DNA from 3 places in the Peribacillus sp. NPDC096622 genome. Region 3 is predicted to be linked to each of the others. Evidence: riboswitches for the same ligand, from Rfam matches in the RefSeq annotation. Region 3 holds a riboswitch; each other region holds the start of a gene.
The links. Region 3 has a riboswitch for thiamine pyrophosphate ahead of thiC (phosphomethylpyrimidine synthase ThiC). Riboswitches for the same ligand answer to the same signal wherever they lie in the genome.
Positions count from the first base shown of each region.

Region 1: it holds a riboswitch for thiamine pyrophosphate, as region 3 does, so the genes downstream of both, tenA (thiaminase II) here and thiC (phosphomethylpyrimidine synthase ThiC) in region 3, are expected to answer to the same signal.
Region 2: it holds a riboswitch for thiamine pyrophosphate, as region 3 does, so the genes downstream of both, ACIQYG_RS02505 (ABC transporter substrate-binding protein) here and thiC (phosphomethylpyrimidine synthase ThiC) in region 3, are expected to answer to the same signal.

Region 1 is NZ_JBIWES010000012.1:44,367-51,713, reverse strand. It holds gene tenI (thiazole tautomerase TenI) at 1-323, opposite strand, end outside; gene ACIQYG_RS19640 (energy-coupling factor transporter transmembrane component T family protein) at 368-1,144, opposite strand; gene ACIQYG_RS19635 (ABC transporter ATP-binding protein) at 1,145-2,608, opposite strand; gene ACIQYG_RS19630 (ECF transporter S component) at 2,627-3,205, opposite strand; gene tenA (thiaminase II) at 3,221-3,904, opposite strand; TPP riboswitch at 4,040-4,168, opposite strand; gene ACIQYG_RS19620 (MFS transporter) at 4,569-5,930, opposite strand; gene ACIQYG_RS19615 (2-keto-4-pentenoate hydratase) at 5,957-6,730, opposite strand; gene dmpG (4-hydroxy-2-oxovalerate aldolase) at 6,727-7,347, opposite strand, start outside.
Region 2 is NZ_JBIWES010000001.1:526,621-533,967, forward strand. It holds gene ACIQYG_RS02490 (ABC transporter ATP-binding protein) at 1-297, opposite strand, end outside; gene ACIQYG_RS02495 (ABC transporter permease) at 281-1,063, opposite strand; gene ACIQYG_RS02500 (thiamine-binding protein) at 1,060-1,344, opposite strand; gene ACIQYG_RS02505 (ABC transporter substrate-binding protein) at 1,356-2,351, opposite strand; TPP riboswitch at 2,485-2,594, opposite strand; gene ACIQYG_RS02510 (protein-glutamine gamma-glutamyltransferase) at 2,909-3,736, shown strand; gene rarD (EamA family transporter RarD) at 3,814-4,743, opposite strand; gene ACIQYG_RS02520 (amidohydrolase) at 4,809-6,410, opposite strand; gene mbcS (acyl-CoA synthetase MbcS) at 6,563-7,347, opposite strand, start outside.
Region 3 is NZ_JBIWES010000003.1:485,598-492,944, reverse strand. It holds gene ACIQYG_RS08765 (zinc-dependent alcohol dehydrogenase) at 1-1,077, shown strand, start outside; gene ACIQYG_RS08760 (hypothetical protein) at 1,399-1,851, shown strand; gene ACIQYG_RS08755 (histidine phosphatase family protein) at 2,121-2,666, shown strand; gene ACIQYG_RS08750 (HAD family hydrolase) at 2,825-3,613, shown strand; TPP riboswitch at 3,729-3,843, shown strand; gene thiC (phosphomethylpyrimidine synthase ThiC) at 3,980-5,761, shown strand; gene ACIQYG_RS08740 (DUF3231 family protein) at 6,040-6,549, opposite strand; gene ACIQYG_RS08735 (hypothetical protein) at 6,652-6,795, opposite strand; gene ACIQYG_RS08730 (spore coat protein) at 6,975-7,347, shown strand, end outside.

The sequences.
Region 1 (7,347 bases), on a different contig from region 3:
TCCATGGAATGAATCGAACAGCCAACATTCAATCCTGGAAAAGCTCCTTTTACGACTTCTGCATCTAAACTATGAAAAGCCAATTGCACACCAAATACTTTGTGTACCCAGGCTACATCCACGCGGTCATTAATGATGATCTTAGAAAGCGGAATCTTTTTATCATGTAATAGACTCACTGCTTGATAGAGTTCCGTGGCACTCATATGTTTTTCCCTTAGATAAAAGAAATCAACATGTTCCTGAATGTTTGAAGCGATTTCCACAAACTTTTCAATTGGCTGTTTCCCAGTAGAAATAATATGCAATTCATGTGCATTCATACTAGAACCCCTAACTAGTAAAGTTACAATTTCATAAAATCAAATCAAATAGATACTAACGGGAATTGAATCGATAGATAAAAGCCGGCCAACAGCAGGATGATAAAATACAGAATGAAACTATAGTCCTTTTTTGAAAACCCAAATTCATAATAGTATGTTCGTTCCCGACTGTCTGTAAATCGCTTCGCCTCCATCGCAACCGCGATTCGGTGAGCACGTCTGATGCTTCCGGATAGCAACGGGATGGAATAGGCTTTCATTTTAAAATATACCGATCTTATTCCTTTTCCCCTTTCGAAACCGCGTACCTTCATCGCGTTTCGTATCGTTTGGAACTCCTCCATCATGATGGGAATCAGCCTTAATGCCGCCATGAAACTATAGGCATATTTCGGTTTAAGCCTAACTTGCTGCATTAACGAATAAAACAAGTTCACTGGTCTCGTCGTTAAGGAAAAAGTTAAACCAAGGGCCGCAAAGAACAAAGCTCGAAAGCCTACCAGTAATCCCTTCATGAAACTTTCTTCCGTAATCGATATTAGGCCCCACTCAAACCAAAGCGTCTCACCTTGCCCGAAAAATATCATTGCAGAAGAGGTGGATATAAAAATGAAACAAAAGGGAATCGACAAAAGTAAGATGCGCATTATCGAATGCCCGGTAAAAAACAAAAATAAAAGTAATACGCCAATGGTGATGTTCATCATATAATTCAGGTCATGAATGAATAACGCCACGATGCATAACACAATCAGCACACCAAGTTTAAGGCTTGGATTAATTCTATGGAGCCATGTTTCTGCATTTGAAACATTCATCTACATGACACTCCTTTTAACTTTGGTCTCCACAAATCCTGAATGAGCAATTTTTTCATCACTTATTACGTTTCCGTCCTTAACCATCCAGATCCTGGTTGCAAAGTTTTCTGAAATATGATCGTCATGAGTTACCATGATCACCGTTATTCCGCGCCTTCGATATTCCTCAAACCATTCCAGTAATGCAAAGGTATTTTTCGAATCTTGTCCAAAGGTCGGCTCATCCAGGAGAATGATTTTTTTGTCTATTACGATTGAGGCGGCTACGCTTAAGCGACGCTTTTGACCCATTGATAATTGAAACGGATGTTTATCCCGGTGTGCCTTCAGGCGGAATACTTTAAGCAATGAGCGGACTCTCTCATCTATTTCTTGTTGCGGCCTTTTATCAATACGCAATGAATAAGCAATCTCTTCATATACAGTATTTGCAACGAACTGAAACTCAGGATTTTGAAAGACAAACGTCATATGATCCGTTGGATTTTTCACTCTTTTAATAGGGGTCCCCAATAATTCATACTTACCTTTCGTTTTTATGAACTGCATTAAGGCATGCAAAAGAGTACTCTTCCCCGCGCCATTTTCACCCCTGATTACAATCCATTCACCTGAATGTACCTTCAGCTCTTCAACCTTGATTTTTTCCTCTTTATTCCGAAAACCTCTAAAGCCTTGCACATCCATAAGGGGTGAATCATCTGTAAATGGGTGTTCCCGAATGGGTGCATATTTCTGTATATACTCATCCCAAACACCTGGGAACCAAATTCCATGTTCTTTCATTTCATTTTTATATAGTGAAAGAATGGTGTCTCTTGGACCATCAGCTATGATTTGACCGTCATCGTTAAAAAGCACGATTCTTTCGATGAATTCTAAAACATGGTCAATTTTATGCTCGACGATAATAACCGTTTTGTCTCGTCCGACTTCCTTCAACAATTCCCAGATTTCTTTCGTTCCTTCCGGATCAAGCATGGCGGTTGGTTCATCTAAAAATATAACTTCCGGTTCAAGGGCCAATACTGAAGCGATTGCCAGACGCTGTTTCATCCCGCCTGATAATGTTTCAATACTTGTATGGCCCAGGTTCAATCCTACTTTACGGAAATGATATTGAATCTTCTCTTTCATTTCTTCTTTAGGGACGGAAAGATTCTCAAGGACGAAGGCAATTTCCTCATCGGCAAATGGCATGCAAAACTGACTATCGGGATCTTGAAAAACATACCCCCACGAAGAAGGGCATTTCAATTTCTCCGTTTTCATCGGTACTTCGATGGAATTCGGAATCAATCCGCTTAACACTTGTAAAAGAGTCGACTTACCACATCCTGATGGTCCCAAAAGTAGCACTTTTTCTCCTTGATCAAACGATAGTGATAGGTCCTTGAATATCAAAGATTCATCACCGGGAAATTTCATTCTTAACTTTTCAACAGAAACGATTGGTTCCATGGCCCTCAACCTCTACTTTTAATCAAGTTCTGCATAATCTTTATTTGAAACCGGACGCACAAGATTAGTTACCCCTGTTGCTTCCAGGACTTTAACTAGATAATAGGCGGTCACACCAGCAAAGAATATGGAACCTACAAACCTCGCTATCATGAATAACGATAGATTCCAAGTAGAAAGCGCACCTATTTCCCCGTATGCAAAATCCATGATAACCGATGCCAAGCAGGAAGCTATCGCTGCTAAAATGGTCACCGGCATATTGAATTTTTTATATTTGAACCCCATGAACACCAGTTCCGCAAACAAACCTTGGACCACCCCATATAACAGTACGGTCAGCCCCCATGGTGAACCAAGAAAGAATTCCCCGGAAGCTGCAGCTATCTCCGCCAAAAGTGCCACACCCGGTTTCCGTAAAATTAAAAAGGCGACTGGCCCAGCTATAAACCACATACCATAAATAAGTTGATCCAGATGTAACCCTAATGGTTTAACGGAATAATAAACCGAACCCCAAAGAATATAAACGATTCCAAATGCAACCGCAATCACGATCGTGACTAATATATCCGTTAATTTCAATCCTTTTTTCATTGTTTCATTCTCCTTTTATACTTCTAGTGTTTCCTTATGAACAGGCCATGTCTCTAAACGATAAGCCATTTCCCAAAATGAGTATTCATATTGGCTACTAAGGATAAAATGCTCTTTCATTCTCTCCTTATCTTCATCAGTTACTTTTTCAGCAATCTCATCAAGCCTCGAAATTTGTTCTTCCACCAAAGTACGGAACCACTCTCCTCCGTAAGCCGCTATCCATTCTTGATAAATCGGCTCTTCGGGCATGCACCCTTGCAGCTTTTCACCTATCTCATAATACAGCCAGTAACACGGCAAGATAGCTGCAATAACATCTCCTAAATGTCCCGAATAAGCCGCACGATACATATGGGAAGTATAAGCATAAGCAGTCGGGGCTGGTTTGAAATTTTCCCGTTCTTCTTTTGTGATGCCTAATCTCTCGGAAAAATTCTCATGAAGCTTCAACTCCGCTTCATATGTTCCTTGTGCATGTCCGGCAAGCCTGCTTGTTGTATGTAAATCTGTAGCTTTGACTGCCCCTAAGGCTTGAACTCTAGCAAAATGAGATAAATAATAGGCATCTTGCATGACATAAAAACGAAAACTCTCCATTGGCAGAGTGCCATCTCCTATTCCTGCAACAAACGGGTGATTAAAACTAGCTTCCCAAATGTGATCCACTTCCTGACGAATTTCCTCTGAAAACTTCATGTCCATGACCTCCAAATTGTATTTTTTGAATGAATGTTACGAAAAAAACTTTTATCACCCCTTTTTTTGCAAACAAAAAACCACTTTCTTAAACGTAAAGAAAGTGGTTGTACAAGAAATAATACAGAAACGTATTGTTCCAGACCCCCACTTCCCTACGCTGGTATAAACCAGATCAGGTTCTAAGGGTCTTAAAGTCATACTTTAATCTCAGCTTCTGCGGTAAAAACACCTTTTACCTATAAAGCACCCCTAGTGGTACAAATTGTATATTTAATTTTCATTTGCCTTTATATTAACACGATAAATCCAATTGTCAAACGTATTAGAAAAGTTTTCATGATTTAGGGTTACTAAACAGTCAATCTTGCAACCATCATTTCCCGTCAGTTTAATAGCCTACAAAGAATTTGATCAAAGGGAGTTCATTTAGTAGTTTTCTCGTGAATTCAACTGCTTTACTCGTCGTGAATGTGATGTTTACTCGTGATTCAGCCCTTTTACTCGTGAATTCAGCTGTTTTACTCGTGAGTTTAGCGGTTTTACTCGTGAATTCAACCGCTTTACTCGTGAATTCTGTTATTCTCTAAAAAATGGCCTATATGTCAGGTATTAGTCTGCATGACTGTCCGCTGACATATAGGCCATCTACTAAAAAACAATATTATACATTCGACGTTGCTTTTAGTTTTATATTCCCCTCAATCTGTAGTTTATCATAGCTGCCATACCTCTCCTTCACAGCGAGTAACGCCAAGGCAGCCATTATGCTCGGAACCGTGAAGGCCATGAATGCATTTTGTGGCGAATAGTTTGCAGCCAGCAATAAACCTATTAATGTTGGGGCAACAATGGCTCCAATTCTACCAAAAGCCAAGGCCCAGCCTTTCCCGGTGGTCCTTATCTCCCGCGGATAATACTCGGATATATACGTATTGGCTAAATTCATCGTTCCGACTGTACAGGCTCCTCCAAAAGCGATGAGAATATATAATGCTACTGCATTTGAGGTTAATCCTAATATGACAAAACAGACCGTACCTATGGCACAGAGGGATACAAGTACTTTTCTATGGCCTATTTTCCCAACTAAGTATCCGCCAATTATAGATCCGCCAATTTGTCCTATTCCCGATATAAGATTGAAAGATAAACTGGATGAAAGGCCGTATCCGGACTGCTGCATGATTTTGGGTAACCATGTATTGAGTCCGTATACCATTAGTAAACAATTAAAGGCAGCTACCCAAAACGCAAATGTGCTGAGAGTACGCTTATTTTCGAAGAGTTTCTTGACAGGGAAGCCCTTTGCCCTTTCTTGGACTTTGGCAAACTCATAATCGTCAGACTCTTTATAGTCGCCATCTGGATCAATGCGATTCAGGATTCCAGCAAGCTTTGCTCCTTGTTTTCGAATAACATAATAGGAAAGCGATTCAGGGAATTGCTTCATGAAGAATGGCAGTGCCAGTAAGGGAAGCGCCCCTATCCAATACAAAACCCTCCAACTCATTTGTTCCATTACATATATTCCAATTAAAGAAGCAAGTATGCTTCCGATGGAATAACCGCAGTACATAGCGGTTACAATGAGCACCTTATTCTTTTTGGGTGAGTATTCCGCCATTAAGGAGATGACGTTTGGCATTAATCCTCCCATTCCCAAGGCTGCTATAAATCGCATAACCGAGAAAAAGGCAGGATTGGGGGCAAAACTTGAAAGTAATGTAAAAACACTGAATAAACATATACAAATGGCCAGCACTTTTTTTCTCCCTATTTTATCCGCCAAAGGTGCAAAAATGAGTGCTCCCACCATCATTCCGAACAATGAATAACTTGCTATTCCGCCAGCTTCGACTGGCGTCAAGCTCCATTCCTCCATCATCAATGGCAAACCTACTCCGTACATGGCTATATCAAATCCATCGAAGGTAATTGCGAACAAACACCACATAAAGACCATTATATGGAAACGGCCAAATTTACTATTACCCACCACTTCAGAAGCATTGACTTCACGCAATTAATTCCCTCCTCTTTGCCATATTTTCACGATATAACATGCAAAGTCAGTTTCCCTAGTTCACCATAATCTGCCATTATTTTATCGTTAGCCTGTATGGAAACGGCATCTGTAATTCCGCCTACCAAAACAATCATTCCAGCCTGTATGGTAAGTCCTTCACGGCTAATCATTTTTACAAGTTCCACAATCGAATGAATCGGATGATCGAGTACAGCTTCACCGCGACCTCTCTTTTGCATTTCACCATTTTGATATAGCGTAACTTCTGTTTGGGCCCAGTCCATGTGATATGGGGAATAAGCTTGATTGCTAAGCAAGATTTTGGCTGAGGATGCGTTATCCGCCACTACATCGGTAAGTGTAAAAGAAAAATTTTTATAACGGCTGTCAATAACCTCCAGTGCGAGGAATACACATTCAACAGCCGGCCAGACATCTTTCGCCGTTATATTTGCACCTTTCAATTCGTCTTTGAACAAAAAGGCAAGTTCGGGTTCCACTCGCGGATGAATGAGTTCCCCAACCTTTAATACAGGTCTTGTCAGTTCCATGGCAGATGTCAACCTGCCGTATATCGCTTCCTCTACCCCTACTTGCTTTTGTTTGGCTTTGCTCGTCAAGCCCATCTTCCATCCGATGAATCTGTTATCATCAGTAAGCGTATCATTTATGCTCAACTTCTGAATTTCATATGCTTGATTTACTGTTAGTTCAGGATTGGATAATGTAAGCTTATCCATTTCACGACCGTTTTTTTGCGAATCGGCTACCCGTTTTGCCAGTTGATCTAGTTTCATCTTAAAGTCCCTTCTTTCTGAAACGCCATTTGTTCAGCCACTTCAATTATGGTATCTTCCTGACCGCCAACCACTTTTTGTCGACCAAGCTCCATCAAAATATCCCGGGCGTCGACTCCATACTTTTTCGCCGCTTTATTTGCATGCAATAAAAAGCTGGAGTACACGCCACTATAACCCATGATTAAACTCGAGTCTGTTATTTCCTGGGGCTTAGGCATGATTGTATTTCCAACTTCCTCCGAAAGATCAAGCATTTTATATAAGTCAATTCCGGTACGGATACCCATCCTATCCAAAACGGCAACAAGCACTTCAGACTGTGTATTACCAGCACCTGCACCGAGACAGCGGATACTGCCGTCGATTCTATTCGCTCCTTCTTCAATTGCCACAAGTGAATTTGCCACAGCGAGCGATAAGTTATTGTGAGCATGAAAACCAATATCGATATTCAGCTTTGATCTTAATAACCGGATCCGAGCCTTCACGTCTTGGGGCAAAAAAGATCCTGCGGAATCAACAACATATACAGCATCCGCGCCATAGGATTCCATTAAAACGGCTTGTTCAAGAAGTTTTTCCGGTGATGCCATGTGAGACATCATTAAAAACCC
Region 2 (7,347 bases), on a different contig from region 3:
AATTTCACTTCCAAGCAAAACATTTTCCAATACCGTTCTCCAAGGTAAAAGGGAAGGCTGCTGAGGCATATAGCTGATATGGCCCTTTAAGCCATTTATCTTTTTACCATCCAGTGAAATGATGCCATGATCAGGCTTCAAAATGCCGCCGATCAAGTGGAACAATGTACTTTTACCGCTGCCCGATGGCCCGAGGATCGTAACAAATTCCCCATCATTCACATGGAAATTCATATTCTCTAATATATTCTGTTTACCATCGAAAGAATAGGAGACGTCTTTAATTTCGAGCTTCATCCTTTTCGCCCTCCTTTCTCTTCCAAGAAACTAAGTATTTCTCCAGGAAGGTGATGATTCCAAAAAAGATCAGGCTCATTCCCATAATGATGAAAATGGCTACAAACACCCGATCTGTCCTGAACGCTGAAGAAGCGAGAGTCATATAAACACCAATCCCCGATTTTGCCCCAAGCCATTCCGAAATAACCGCACCCATTACACTATAAGTAGCCGAAATTTTCAGGCCGGAGAAAATGAACGGGATCGAGTGAGGAAGTTCCAGCTTCCAAAATAACTGGCTTTTCCCCGCTCCCATCATCTTGAAATAATGCTTAAGCTCGTATGGTGTCTGGCGAAAACCGTCCAATGATGCAACCGCAACCGGAAAAAAACATACCAGCGAAATCACGATTAACTTAGGCAGCATGCCAAAGCCAAACCAGATCACCAATAGCGGCGCCAAAACAATGATAGGTATATTTTGTGATAGTATGAGCAGAGGATAAACCGCGTCCTTTACACCTGGAAAAAGGTGCAGAATTGCCGCGATCAATAAGCCGATGCAGCTTCCAATAAAAAAACCCGACAACGCAAGCTCCGTTGTGGATATAAGGTGTCCGTAAAGATTGCGGGACGACTCAATTCCTTCAATGAAAATGGCCGATGGAGCGGGAAGCAGCCATTCTTCAACTTTCAATAAGACTGTCACTGACTCCCATACTATCAGCAACAATAATAAAAGAAAGAAGGGAGCCCCCTTCTTCCAAATTCCCCTTCCGATCATGCCCGATATTTCTCCGTTAACGTATCCATCGTAATCCCGCTTGGCTGATATAATATTTTCACTTGGGAAATGACGTTCGGCGATCCTATTTCAATCATTCTTACATTCATTTTTTCTATCACGGCAAAAAGTTCGGAAAGCTCCCCCTCCATTGTCGTTTCAAGCGGGTGAACCTCATACTTGACACCTGATTCTTCAATGATCTTGATTGCTTCATCGACCATAGGGATGACATTTTCCCCTTTAGGAATAATTTGTATACTAATTAATGAATTGGCCATTGTATTTCCTCCTATTTTGGTAAAAATTCATTGGTAAATGCCTTTTCAGGATCGAAATCACCTTCAAGAAGCTTATTTTCAGTCATCCACTCACTGTAATTCTTCCAAATTTCAAGCTTTTGTTCACCCCATCGCGGAGCATCATCCTGATACTTGGCTGCAAGCCACTCCTGGCTTTTCTTTACTAGTTTTGCATCAAGATCCGGTGCAGACTTAATTAACATGCCTGCTGCATCATCAGGATTCTTAATCGCATACTGGTACCCTTTCGAAGCTGCATGAACGAATGCTTTAACAGTCTCGGGATTTTCTTTTATCATCTTTTCATTTGTAGTCAAAACAGGTGTATAGTAATCAAGCTTATCAGAGTATTCGGTTAAGTAAACCATATTAAGCTTTTCATTTCGCAACTCAGCCTCAATGCCTGTCCAACCATAATAAATCCAGGCAAAATCTATATCCCTTTTAACCGAAGTGAAAAAATCCATATCTCCTGTATTGACTATGTCCACTTCATTTACATCCGCATTTTCTTTTTTCATGAGTGAATCAATTATGGCCTTTTCAACCGGAGATCCCCAGCCACCATACGTTTTCCCTTCAAAATCCTTGGGAGTTTTAATGTCCTTTGCCTCAGGGGAAGCGAATCCCGAGGTATTATGCTGGATGACGGCAGCTACCGAAACAATCGGCACGCCCTGCACGCGGGCCTGCGTTATGCCCTCCTGGTAGCTCACGCCAAATTCAGATTTCCCTGAAGCGACAAGCTTATCGGCTCCAGCTTCACCTGGCATGATAATTTCCACATCAAGACCTTGATCTTTAAAATAACCTTTTTCCTTGGCTACATACAATCCAGTATGGTTTGTATTCGGTGTCCAATCGAGCACGACCGATACCTTTTTTAATTCTTCATTTTTAGATGCTTCTTCTTTTTCATTAGTTCCGCCTGCTCCGCATCCAGCCAAAAGGAACAACGAAGTTAACAGTGGTAAGAATTTATTCAAGTCATTATCCTCCTACACATCTTATAAGTTCCATATGCCGGAACATAATGGGGCTTCAGGGTCTATTCAAATACTGGATAAAAAAGCAAAAAACGCCCGAAGATGAATTCGGACGTTAACATACAAAACAGAAAATCAGTAATAATATGTTCCCTCCGCTGGCATCATCCAGATCAGGTTCAAAGAGTCAGCATCTAAAGGATGCAATCTCAGCCAGCAGTACTGGCCCCCCTACATTTCTCGCACATATGAACTTTTCTCTCTCATTATATCAATTCATAGGGAAAAAGGAATACTAATTTGCTTCTTCTCACTAATTGGAAAGGTATTCCTGGCACTTTAGGATATCTAGCAAAACAGCTTTTCGAACGAAAATCATTGGAAGCAAACTAAGTCTGCCTCTTTTCATTCCAATCATTCTTGGCTGCAACGGTGGCGGACACGTTCCAAATAGTCATTTCTTTGCAAGCATTCATATAATGTGCATTACCTGTAGACATTTTTGTTTACTGGTTTTATTAAACCCTTAATTTCATAAGCAAAAGGTGGATATGATCATGATAAAGATTAATCAAAAATGGTTAGATGTCAGTCAAATCCAACCAGGTACAGCATCTGCTAAATCGCTTGAAACTCTTCAATGCTTGGCGGAAGATTCTAACGTTTTTGAATATCGGAACTTTGGGGATTTCAATTTCGAGATACAGCTGAGGAACCGAGTCATACAGGCAGCTATTGCGTTGGATAAAAGCGGTCCGGAATTTTCCACACTTGAGGAATCTCAATCCAATCAACAATATTGGCACCTTTCAAAGGATGGCACCTTTACCCTTCAGCCAGGGATCCTCCCCCATGCTGCACTCGTTGACATTTTCATGAATGGAAGGCTTTATGCCTTCGAATGCGGGACAGCGATAGTCGTCACTTTTTTAAAGGCGATTTTGGATTTAATCGGCCCTAGGAATTTCGACTATCTTTTTTCAGATCTATTTTTATATGATTGGCGCCCTCCAAGGAATATGGCTCTTATCGTTCACCAAGGACGGGATTATTTACCAGGTGATTGCGTTTACTTCAAAAACCCTGATCACGACGAGGCAACTCCTGAATGGCAAGGTGAAAATGCGATATTATTAGGAAATGGCCTCTTTTATGGCCACGGGATCGGGATTACCACTGCACAGGGAATCATCAATGAATTGAATAGCAATAGAAAGCCGTACGCCACCATATCAGCATTCCTGACAACGCATATCATTTTCCTGGATAGTTCCTTCTATAGACAATTCCAACAAAATTTCCCCCGTGCAAAGCCCGGTAACAGTCCTGCCAGCCTTTCCGATTGTATTGTCTCTGAAATAGGTTCGAAGATATACCTCTCATGACCCTTTAGTTCCCACGCCGTAAAACCACCGGCATAAAAAAAATGCTTGGGGAGAGATCTCCCAAGCATTTTTTCTTTTCACGCCCCAATATTCCCTTTGCCTTTGAACCTGCGTGCACTTGCCTGACCCCATTTCGTTATGGATAGTGTATAAACAGCCAAGGCTGACCATATGAACAAAAAGGCTAAAAGATGTGCTTTGGTGAAACTTTCATGATAGACGAATACCCCGATCAATAAAGATAAGGTCGGAGCGATATACTGAAAAATGCCAAGCATCGATAACGGGATCTTCTCCGCCCCTTTTGCAAAATATAAAAGAGGCAATGCCGTGGCAATACCGCCGCCCACCAACAGCAAGCTTGTGCTCCCATCTGTAAAGAATTGCATTTCTGACCGGTTCATCAAGTATATCAGGTAACCCAGGGCCAGGGGCGTTACCATCATCGTTTCGAGCGTCAGCCCGATCGCCGATTCGGCCTTGATCATTTTTTTTGCCAGACCGTATAATCCAAAGGTCATGGCCAAAACAAGAGAGATCCACGGGATCGTACCGAAATGAATGCCAAGGATCAAGACTCCGATTCCTGCAAGCAGGAATGAAATGATTTGGGCCCCGCTCAATTTTTCTTTTAAGACTATCACTCCCAATAGTACACTGACTAGCGGATTGATATAATATCCAAGGCTCGTGTCGAGGATGCGGCCAGAGTTAACGGCCCATATGAACACTCCCCAATTAGCTGTAACAAGCAGTGACGCCGTTAGTAATGCCGTAAAGAGTTTCGGATTTCCCATTATGTTTTTGACATAATCAAGAAACGCTTGCCATTTTTTCATGAACATCAATAAAACCAGCATGAACACGAAAGACCATAATACCCTCTGAGCTAAAATTTCTATTGCACCGACTCCCTGAAGGAACTTCCAGTAAATCGGCACAACTCCCCACATCATGTAAGAAAGGGCTGCATAAATCGCCCCTTCTTTTTGTTCATCCACTTTCATAACAAGCCTTCTTTCCATTAATTCCATCTAACAATTTTGTATTTCCATTTCTTTTTTTGCAACTGTTAATTTTTATCATACATGATTTTGTCATCAATGACCGTCATGACCGCCTCAGCTTTCAGGAGATCATCCGGCGCAACAGCAAAGACATCCAGATTAAACACGGTAAAATCGGCATCGTACCCTTTATTGATCACACCGCGGCGTTTTTCCTGCCTGATTGCTGCAGCACTCCCCTTGGTATACAGTGCGAAAGCCTCGTAAACGGAAAGCCTTTCACCCAAGCCATATACAGTACGGTCCTCACTGTTGATTTTCATCCTTGTGACAGCAGCATGAATGCCCAAAATCGGATTTAAGGGTTCAATGGGTGCATCCGATCCCCCCGCACAAATGATGCCCAAATTCAAATAGGTTTTCCAGGCATAGGAGAATTCCAACAGATCGGCAGGAACCTTTTCTTCCACCCACGGAAAATCGGATGGGACGAAACCCGGTTGGATATCAAAGATCACCGGCAGCTTTGCCGCCCGCTCCAACAGCTCCGGCCGGACAATCTGCGCATGGATGAGCCGGTCCCTCTGTCCCTTTTTCGGGGGGAGGGCTTCAATTGCATTCAAGACATATTCAAAAGCGAGATCGCCAATCGCATGGACAGCAATCGGCATTCCGGCAGCCCTTGCTTTTTTCACCCATTCCTGAAGCTCGTTTTCAGTGAATATCGCAACTCCATTCGTATTCTTTTGATCTACATAAGGTTCGCTCAACAAGGCTGTGCGTCCGCCTAAGGAGCCGTCGGTAAATATCTTCATACTATCGAATTTGATGTATCGCGTACCTTTCTGATAGCCGCCGCCTGCTGCCAGCATTTCTTCAAACGCTTCGTGATGGACGAGTAAGTTGGCGCGAAAGGCCATTTCCCGGTCCTCGATTACCGATTTAAACGCCTGATATGTCGGCATGAAGCCATTGTAGTAATGGAGGTCCTCAGTATGTCCGCCAGTCAAACCTAGCTTATATGCGTCTTCTATGGCCTCTGTGAGCGCGTTTTCGATATACTCTTGATCAATGCCGGGAAGGCTTTCTAAAATAAGGTTCTGCGCCTGACTTTCTTTAAATAGACCATTTAAACGTCCGTCAGGATAACGGCAGATCACCCCGCCTGGAGGTTCTTTTATATCTTCTTTAATATCCGCTTCCAAAAGGGCGCGCGAATTGACCACCAAGGCATGCCGGCAGATCCTTTTCAATACGATGGGATGATCTGCCGAAATCGCGTCAAGCTCATCCCGTAATATCAATTCAGGGCTCGGCCATTCATTTTCATTCCACCCTTCGGCAACGATCCACTTTCCGGCCGGGGTCTTTGAGCACTTTTCCTTCAAGGATTTCATGATCGACTCCCTGCTATCCATCAAAGAGAGGTCTAAACGAAGTAGCCTTTCACCATGCCCGACCAAATGAAGGTGACTATCCACTAACCCCGGAAGCATCGTTTGTCCTTTTAAGTCGATTTCCCTGGAAATATTGCCGGCATATTCATTTTTCAAATGGTCCAGGCTGCCGGTATCAACAATTACCCCCTTTTCGGTGTATACTGCCTCCACTTGATCATTTTCTTTAATCATCGTATAAATCGACCCATTGAACCATAACGTTCCCATTCCGGCTTTACACTCCTTATTAAATGATTGTTACTGTGCAGATATGCAGTAAGTGTACCATCTCATATCACGAATTCCCATATTTATGCTTTTACCCAAGCCCTTGCCAATAAAAAAAGCCAGCCTTGGAGGCTGACGGTCATGCATTTCGATCAATTGTTGAGGAGTGCTTCTTCCCTTTTCCGTAAATCCACCCGTTTGATTTTACCTGATGTCGTTTTGGGCAGCTCTTCTAAAAATTCGATTTTCCTTGGATATTTATATGGGGCAGTCAATTCCTTCACGTGCGATTGAAGCGTCTTGATCAAGTCCTGGCTGTTCGGATCGATATCATCCATCAAGACGACATACGCCTTGACCACATTTCCCCTTATTTCATCAGGACTTGCTATAACCGCACACTCTTTAACATATGGATGCTTAACGAGTGCATCTTCCACTTCAAACGGTCCGATCGTATATCCCGAGCTGATGATGATATCATCAGAACGGCCCTCAAACCAGAAATAACCATCCTCATCCTTTTTCGCTTGATCGCCGGTGATATAATAGTCCCCACGGAATTGCTGCGATGTCCGCTCGGGATCTTTAAAATATTCTTTAAAGAGAGCAGGTGTATCGACATGTACGGCAATATCCCCCACTACGCCTGGAGAACAGGGTTTACCGGAATCATCGATGATTTCGACATGGTTGCCCGGAGTCGGTTTGCCCATGGAGCCCAATTTAATATCCATGCCTTTCGTTACACCCACCAACAGGGTATTTTCGGTCTGCCCATATCCATCACGCACTTCAATCTGGAAATGGTTTTTAAAGACCTCGTACACTTTTTGATTTAAAGGCTCTCCCGCTGATACAGCACTATGAAGATGGGATAAATCATAGTCATCAAGGTTATCCACCTTTGCAATCAATCGATACTCGGTTGGTGTGC
Region 3 (7,347 bases):
CTTCAGCAAAAGGATGATATCATCGTACGAGTGACTTCAACAGCTATATGCGGGTCCGACCTCCATATATATCAGGGTGCTTTGCCGACGCATAAAGATTATATCATTGGCCATGAACCGATGGGGATCGTCGAAGAGGTGGGTCCGGAAGTGACAAAGGTGAAAAAAGGAGACAGGGTTGTCTTGCCTTTCAACATTTCTTGCGGGCACTGTTATTATTGTGAACATGATATGGAGAGTCAATGTGATAATTCCAACCCCAATGAAGCGGTGGATACAGGCGGGTACTTTGGTTTTACGGAACGATATGGGAACTATCCAGGCGGGCAGGCAGAATATTTTAGGGTACCATATGGAAACTTCATGCCATTTGTCATCCCAGAGTCATGTGAACTTGAGGATGAAGCGCTTTTGTTCCTGTCCGATGTGCTGCCAACCGCATATTGGAGTGTAGAGAACGCTGGCGTCAAGAAAGGTGATACGGTAGCGGTATTGGGCTGTGGGCCGATTGGCTTGATGGTTCAGAAGTTCGCTTGGATGAAAGGAGCAAAAAGGGTCATTGCCATCGACAATCTTCCTTATAGACTCAATAAGGCTAAACAGATGAATAAGGTGGAGGCGTATAACTTCGATGAGTATAACGATATGGGCAGATACATTAAGGAAATCACTTCAGGCGGGGCCGATGTGGTCATAGACTGTGTGGGAATGGATGGAAAGAAATCAACGATAGAGGCGATTGAGCAAAAGCTGAAACTTCAGGGTGGAACGTTAAGTGCGATCGAGATTGCACTTAACGCCGTACGTAAATTCGGCACGATCCAACTGACTGGCGTGTACGGATCGAAATATAATATGTTCCCATTAGGCAATATATTCGAGCGGAACATTAACCTGAAAATGGGACAAGCACCGGTCATTCACTACATGCCCAAGCTTTTTGATAAAATCACGGCTGGAGAGTTCGACCCTACGGAAATCATATCCCATAAAGTCCCCCTCGAAAAAGCGAGTGAGGCTTATCAAATCTTTAACGATCACGAAGATGAATGTATTAAAGTGGTGCTAAAGCCATAATGTGAAGCTATAAAAAATCCAATGCCCATGAGCTGCATTGGATTTTTTACATTTATACGTTTACCGATAATACACCATAAACTTCGATCAATTTATGTGAAATAAAAATGATCATCTTGCCCGTGAACTGAGGAAATCAGGATTACTGGCTTTTTTCTATGATGGCTGGCATTCGTTTAAAGGGGAATCCGGGAATGTGACGATTGACCCTTCAGATGATGAAGGAGAGAAGCAGTACCGGATGATCTTGAAAAAGGGTTTTTGGTAAGGAAATGGAGGATTTATATTATATAATGATAGTGAAAAAAGGAGGATGTTCAGATGGTATATAACTCGGCAGCAGAACTTTGTGAAGGGTTTGGTTATCCGCCCGTTCACGTTAAATTGACGATAGAGATCATAGATAAGAGATTGGGACCTGTAAAGGCAGAAGCGGAGATTGCCATCAAGCCTGTTAAGTCAAAGGGATATCTGGAAGTGTTGGTGGAAGAATTGGAATCGGAGGATATCTTTGCTGATGAAAATGGCAGTATCTATGGCAGCTTCGGCATCGATCAAAGCATCCAGATATATGATGAAGTCCTGGCTACCATTCCGTTCGAAGAGATAATGGGAAATGAAAATTGGAAAGAGACAGTTGAGGAATCCATCACGGTGGATAAACTAAAGGAACAACTGGGGAAATCTCTAAATGATTATCAATTCAGTGATTTGAGCGGGAAATATAAATTCAGGAAAAGATGTACGATAACAGAACTTCAATTCATAGATTAAACGATAAAAGGAGAAGGCGATATGCTTTCTCTTTTTTCGATCATTTTACATATGGTCTTGCCCATGATATCTTTCCCTATCATAATCAAATGCTTGCAGTGACTCAATCTGTGAGAACCTTTAACCATACACAATGTCAAGGAGAGCTCAGTAAGGTTTTTAATGGTTTCAACTTGCATTTATTATATAGCTTTACATAGGTTAATATATTGTTAAGGGCTTTTACAGGAAAAAGAAATGAATATTTTAAAAGATAAAAAGGAGAATATATGAAAATTGGTTTGGTACGGCATTTTAAGGTGGCACATGAATTTCCTACTGGGAGATCTGTGACGGCGGATGATATGAAGCAATGGTTTGAGGACTATGATGCAGCGGATATTATTTATGGAACGACTTTATTTGGTGTTGAGGAATGGCAAGAATGTTATTGCAGTGATATGTCGAGAGCTGTCAAGACAGCGGAACACATCTATCCAGGTACGGTTCATCGGATGGAGGAGCTGCGGGAAATACCATCACCCCCTCTTAGAGGCAGCATCAAGCTGCCGTTCATCCTTTGGGCCATCTGGATTCGCTGCTGCTCGGTGATCAACAAGCAGACTAGGGCGGAAATTAAGATTGCAGAGCAAAGGATCAATAAAGTATTGGATGAAGTTTTTGCAAAGGGGGAAAGGAATGTTCTGATCGTGAGTCATGCCGCCCTCATGGTATATCTGAGGAAAGAGCTGATCCGGCGAGGGTTCATCGGTCCAAAATTCAAGATTGCCAGTAATGGAAAACTGTATGTATTTGAAAGAAGAGAAGGTAAATAATATATGGTTTCCCACCGGGAAAAGGTAAGCCATTTTGCTGATTTTAAGAAAGAGGCAGGCATTTTCCGAATAGTTATTCTTTTTTTATTGGTTGTGGTTTATTATTGTAATAGTGTAATTTTTACGAATTCAATATTGGGGAAAGAGGGGTGGACATTTTGCTGAAGGCAGTTTTTTTTGATTTAGATGATACATTACTTTGGGATCAGAAAAGTGTAAAAGAGGCTTTTGTTGCCACATGTCAAGTTGCCAAGGAGAAATATGGTCTGAATGTCGACGAGTTTGAAGAAGCGGTGCGGAAGGAAGCGCGTGAGCTTTATTCTTCTTACGATACATATGCATTCACTCAAATGATTGGAATCAACCCATTTGAGGGACTATGGGGGAATTTTCAAGATGACCATGATGAATTCCGGAAGATGGCCGGGATTGTACCGGCTTATCGGAAAGAAGCGTGGACGAGGGGCTTGAAGGCTTTAGGGATCGATGACCCGGAATTTGGGCTTGAACTGGCAGAACGTTTCCCGGCTGAAAGACGCAAAAAGCCATTTATCTATGAAGAAACATTCCGTGTTCTGGATGAATTAAAAGGGAAGTACAAATTGCTATTGCTTACGAACGGATCTCCTGAACTGCAAAATACCAAACTTGAAATTACGCCTGAACTGGTTCCTTATTTCGACCAAATCGTGATTTCAGGCGCATTTGGACGAGGTAAACCGGATGCCTCCATTTTTGAGCATGCTTTGGAAATCATGGAGCTTGATAAGGATGAAGTATTGATGGTCGGCGATAATTTAATGACCGATATCCTTGGAGCATCACGGGTAGGTATAAAGTCGGTCTGGATAAATCGCCATGATAAGGAACGGAATGAAGTGATTCCAACCTATGAAATCACGCATTTAGAGGAGCTTTTCCCTATCCTTGAGAGCCTGAGGGATTAATTGGCGGTCCTCCTCCAAATAACAATTTTAGATAATTGTAGAGAAAATATTAGGTCTTTCAAATTATTTACAGAATGAAAAGGGTGAGCTATAGTTACCGTGTAATCAATTAAATTATTCAGACTAGGGGTGTCCAATAAAAGTTGGGCTGAGAGGGAAGCGCTTAAGCTTCTTAACCCTCAGGACCTGATCTGGTTCATACCAGCGTGGGGAAGTTAGAATCTACTGAACGATGACATTTCAATTGGTCATTTCTGTAGTCATACTAACGTTAGCCGGGTCTTTAAATATGAGACCTGGCTTTTTCGTGCGAAATGGATTGGATTTTGTCCTTTTTAAATGAACTTAAAAAGGAGAAATGAAATCATGATGAGTAATTCAGTAAATGACATGAACGTTTCAATTATGTCCAGTTTTGCCGGGAGTAAAAAAGTGTATGTTGAGGGATCTAGACCCGATATTAAAGTACCTATGCGTGAAATTAAGCTAAGTCCGACAACAGGGGCATTCGGCGAAGAGGAGAATCCGCCTTTACGTGTATATGACACAAGCGGCTTCTATACGGATTCAGAATATCCCATTGATATTCATAAAGGCCTTTCCCCGATTAGACGCAGCTGGGTTCTGGAACGGGAAGATGTTGAAGAGTATGAAGGGCGTGAAATAAAGCCCGAAGATAACGGATATAGAAAAGTGGAATCACAATCCAATGCCGAAGTTTTTCCGGGATTGAAAAGAAAACCATTGCGTGCAGTGAAAGGGAAAAACGTAACCCAGCTCCATTATGCCCGTAAAGGTATCATTACTCCAGAAATGGAGTTCATTTCGATCAGGGAAAATGTAGCCCCTGAGTTTGTAAGAGAAGAGGTAGCTAGCGGGCGGGCGATCATTCCGGCAAATATTAACCATCCGGAAAGTGAGCCCATGATCATCGGACGTAATTTTCACGTGAAAATAAATGCGAATATTGGAAACTCAGCTGTTAGTTCATCGATCGAAGCTGAAGTGGAGAAAATGACTTGGGCAACACGATGGGGTGCAGACAACATAATGGATCTTTCCACAGGAAAGAATATTCACACGACGCGGGAATGGATTATTAGGAATTCACCTGTGCCGGTTGGAACGGTTCCGATATATCAAGCATTGGAAAAAGTGAATGGAGTCGCGGAAGATTTAAATTGGGAAGTTTTCCGGGATACATTAATCGAGCAGGCTGAGCAAGGTGTCGATTACTTCACCATACACGCTGGTGTGCTTTTGCGATACATCCCAATGACAGCAAAGCGAGTTACGGGCATTGTTTCCAGGGGAGGCTCCATAATGGCACAATGGTGCTTGGCCCACCACCAAGAAAGTTTTCTCTATACTCACTTTGAAGAGATTTGTGAAATCATGAAGACGTATGATGTCGCATTCTCATTAGGTGACGGTCTCCGTCCTGGATCCATTGCAGATGCAAACGATGAGGCACAATTTGCCGAATTGGAAACACTTGGGGAGTTGACGAAGATTGCTTGGAAGCACGACGTTCAAGTAATGGTGGAGGGACCCGGTCACGTACCGATGCATTTGATTAAAGAAAATATGGATAAGCAGCTGGAAGTCTGTCAAGAAGCACCATTTTATACCCTGGGACCATTGACGACGGATATAGCTCCTGGATATGACCATATCACTTCTGCGATTGGTGCTGCCATGATTGGATGGTTTGGTACTGCCATGCTTTGCTATGTGACACCGAAAGAGCATTTGGGGCTACCGAATAAAGAGGATGTTCGGGTAGGGGTCATTACTTACAAAATTGCAGCTCACGCAGCTGACCTTGCAAAAGGCCATCCGCAGGCAAGAAAACGGGATGATGCCCTTTCGAAGGCCAGATTCGAATTTCGTTGGAGAGATCAATTCAATCTTTCTCTTGACCCTGAAAGGGCAGTTGAATATCACGATGAAACTCTACCGGCTGAAGGTGCCAAAACAGCCCATTTCTGTTCAATGTGCGGACCAAAATTCTGCAGTATGAGAATCTCTCAGGACATCCGTGATTTGGCGAAGGAGAAGGGTCTGGGTTTTGAGTCGGTAATCGATGAAGGGCTTAAAGAAAAAGCGAATGAATTTAGGAAAACGGATGGGAAAATCTATCAATGATTCCGAAGGAGAATTCGATGAATCGGGTAATCCAGATAAAAATTGAAATGAAACAGTTGGAAACTCAATTGGAACAGCTGAAAAGGGAGCTGAACACTTTTCGGGAAAATTGTAACCATGAATTTGTGATAAATGATTATAGTCAACAATGTACAAAGTGCCACTTAATCGAAAGTTTGCAATGGTAATGATTCCTTGATCGTCCTTATGGAATTAATCCCTTAATCATGTTGGGCATTCAATCACAAAACATGATTAAGGGGATATTTCATTACTATTTACATACTTGTTTTTCTAATATGAAGAGGAGGAGGGACAAGCCATCCTTTTTCCTTATTCAATCTTAGGAAGTCAGCACCCAATGCAGCTTTATTGGTATGGAATTGCGCAAACATCTGTGCAATATCTTCGCGGATGCATTGACCCATCATTTGGCTGCAAGCAACTAATCCTGCATTAATATCGATTGATACTGAAGCAGAGATTTCAGGATCTTGAAGACGTGCCCCGACGGGAATATCCTCCAAATTAGCTTTAGGCCTTTCAGGTGGTGACGGAGGCAATCCTACGTTATTTTCTTTTAATAATGATTCAAGTTGGTCATGTTCCTGTTTCCCTTGATTGATCACTTCAACAAGTAATTTATGCAGGTCCTTGTCGCCAGTATGATTAAGCATAGTTTGATGACAGGCAATCAACCCTTTTGTAGTTGTTAGAAATGCCCAGGTTCCAAATACCTCTCCATAATGCATAGGCTCATCTTTCGGATTTCCGCTTAAAATTCCCATAACCATCCTCCTTGAAATTCATTAACGCATTTAAGTTACCCTGAATTCATCCAAGCATGCATCATCGTTTATGTTTGGGAAATGTTAGAGGGCTTTTGATGCTTAACCTTTTATTCCTTGTAGCCATTCTTGATAACATTCATCACAAAGCATTTCATTTCTATCCGTGTCAGTAACTTGAAATGTTACGACATGGATTTTTTTTTCTTCCGTGACATCATTACAATAGAAGCATTGATGTGTCATTAGAAATCCTCCCATGTTATAAAGTGTTTATAGTTTAAAGCGCCACGTTTTTTTTATACAGAAAAAAATGATGTAGCAGCTTTTTGGTCTTCTTGGAAGAGTTTAGATTGAATAATCCGGTTGGGGTTTAACATACTAAACGTGTTCGCATGATTGATAATATGAGGAGGGAAATTACAATGCAAAACCAATATCAACAAGGTCAAGTACACCAGAACATGCAAACGGGTGCCATTCCCCCACAAATGAATCACGGTGGTCACGAAGTATTCGATGTACATGAAGTGTTGTCGGGAGCGATTGGTACTTTAAACACATATACTCTTTTGCGTCAGCATATCCAAGATCAGGAATTACTCGACATTCTGGATCGTCAATATCAGTTCATCCAAGATGAATATAATATTTCATTGGAGTGCTTCCAAACGGGCCAGGATCCTTCCAAACCGACTCAGAGCTACAAAATGAATCAAGGTAACGATTTTATATATGGATTGACACCAACTCAGCCAAAGAAACCTTTGCAATCCGTATCGGAAATTACGGATGAAT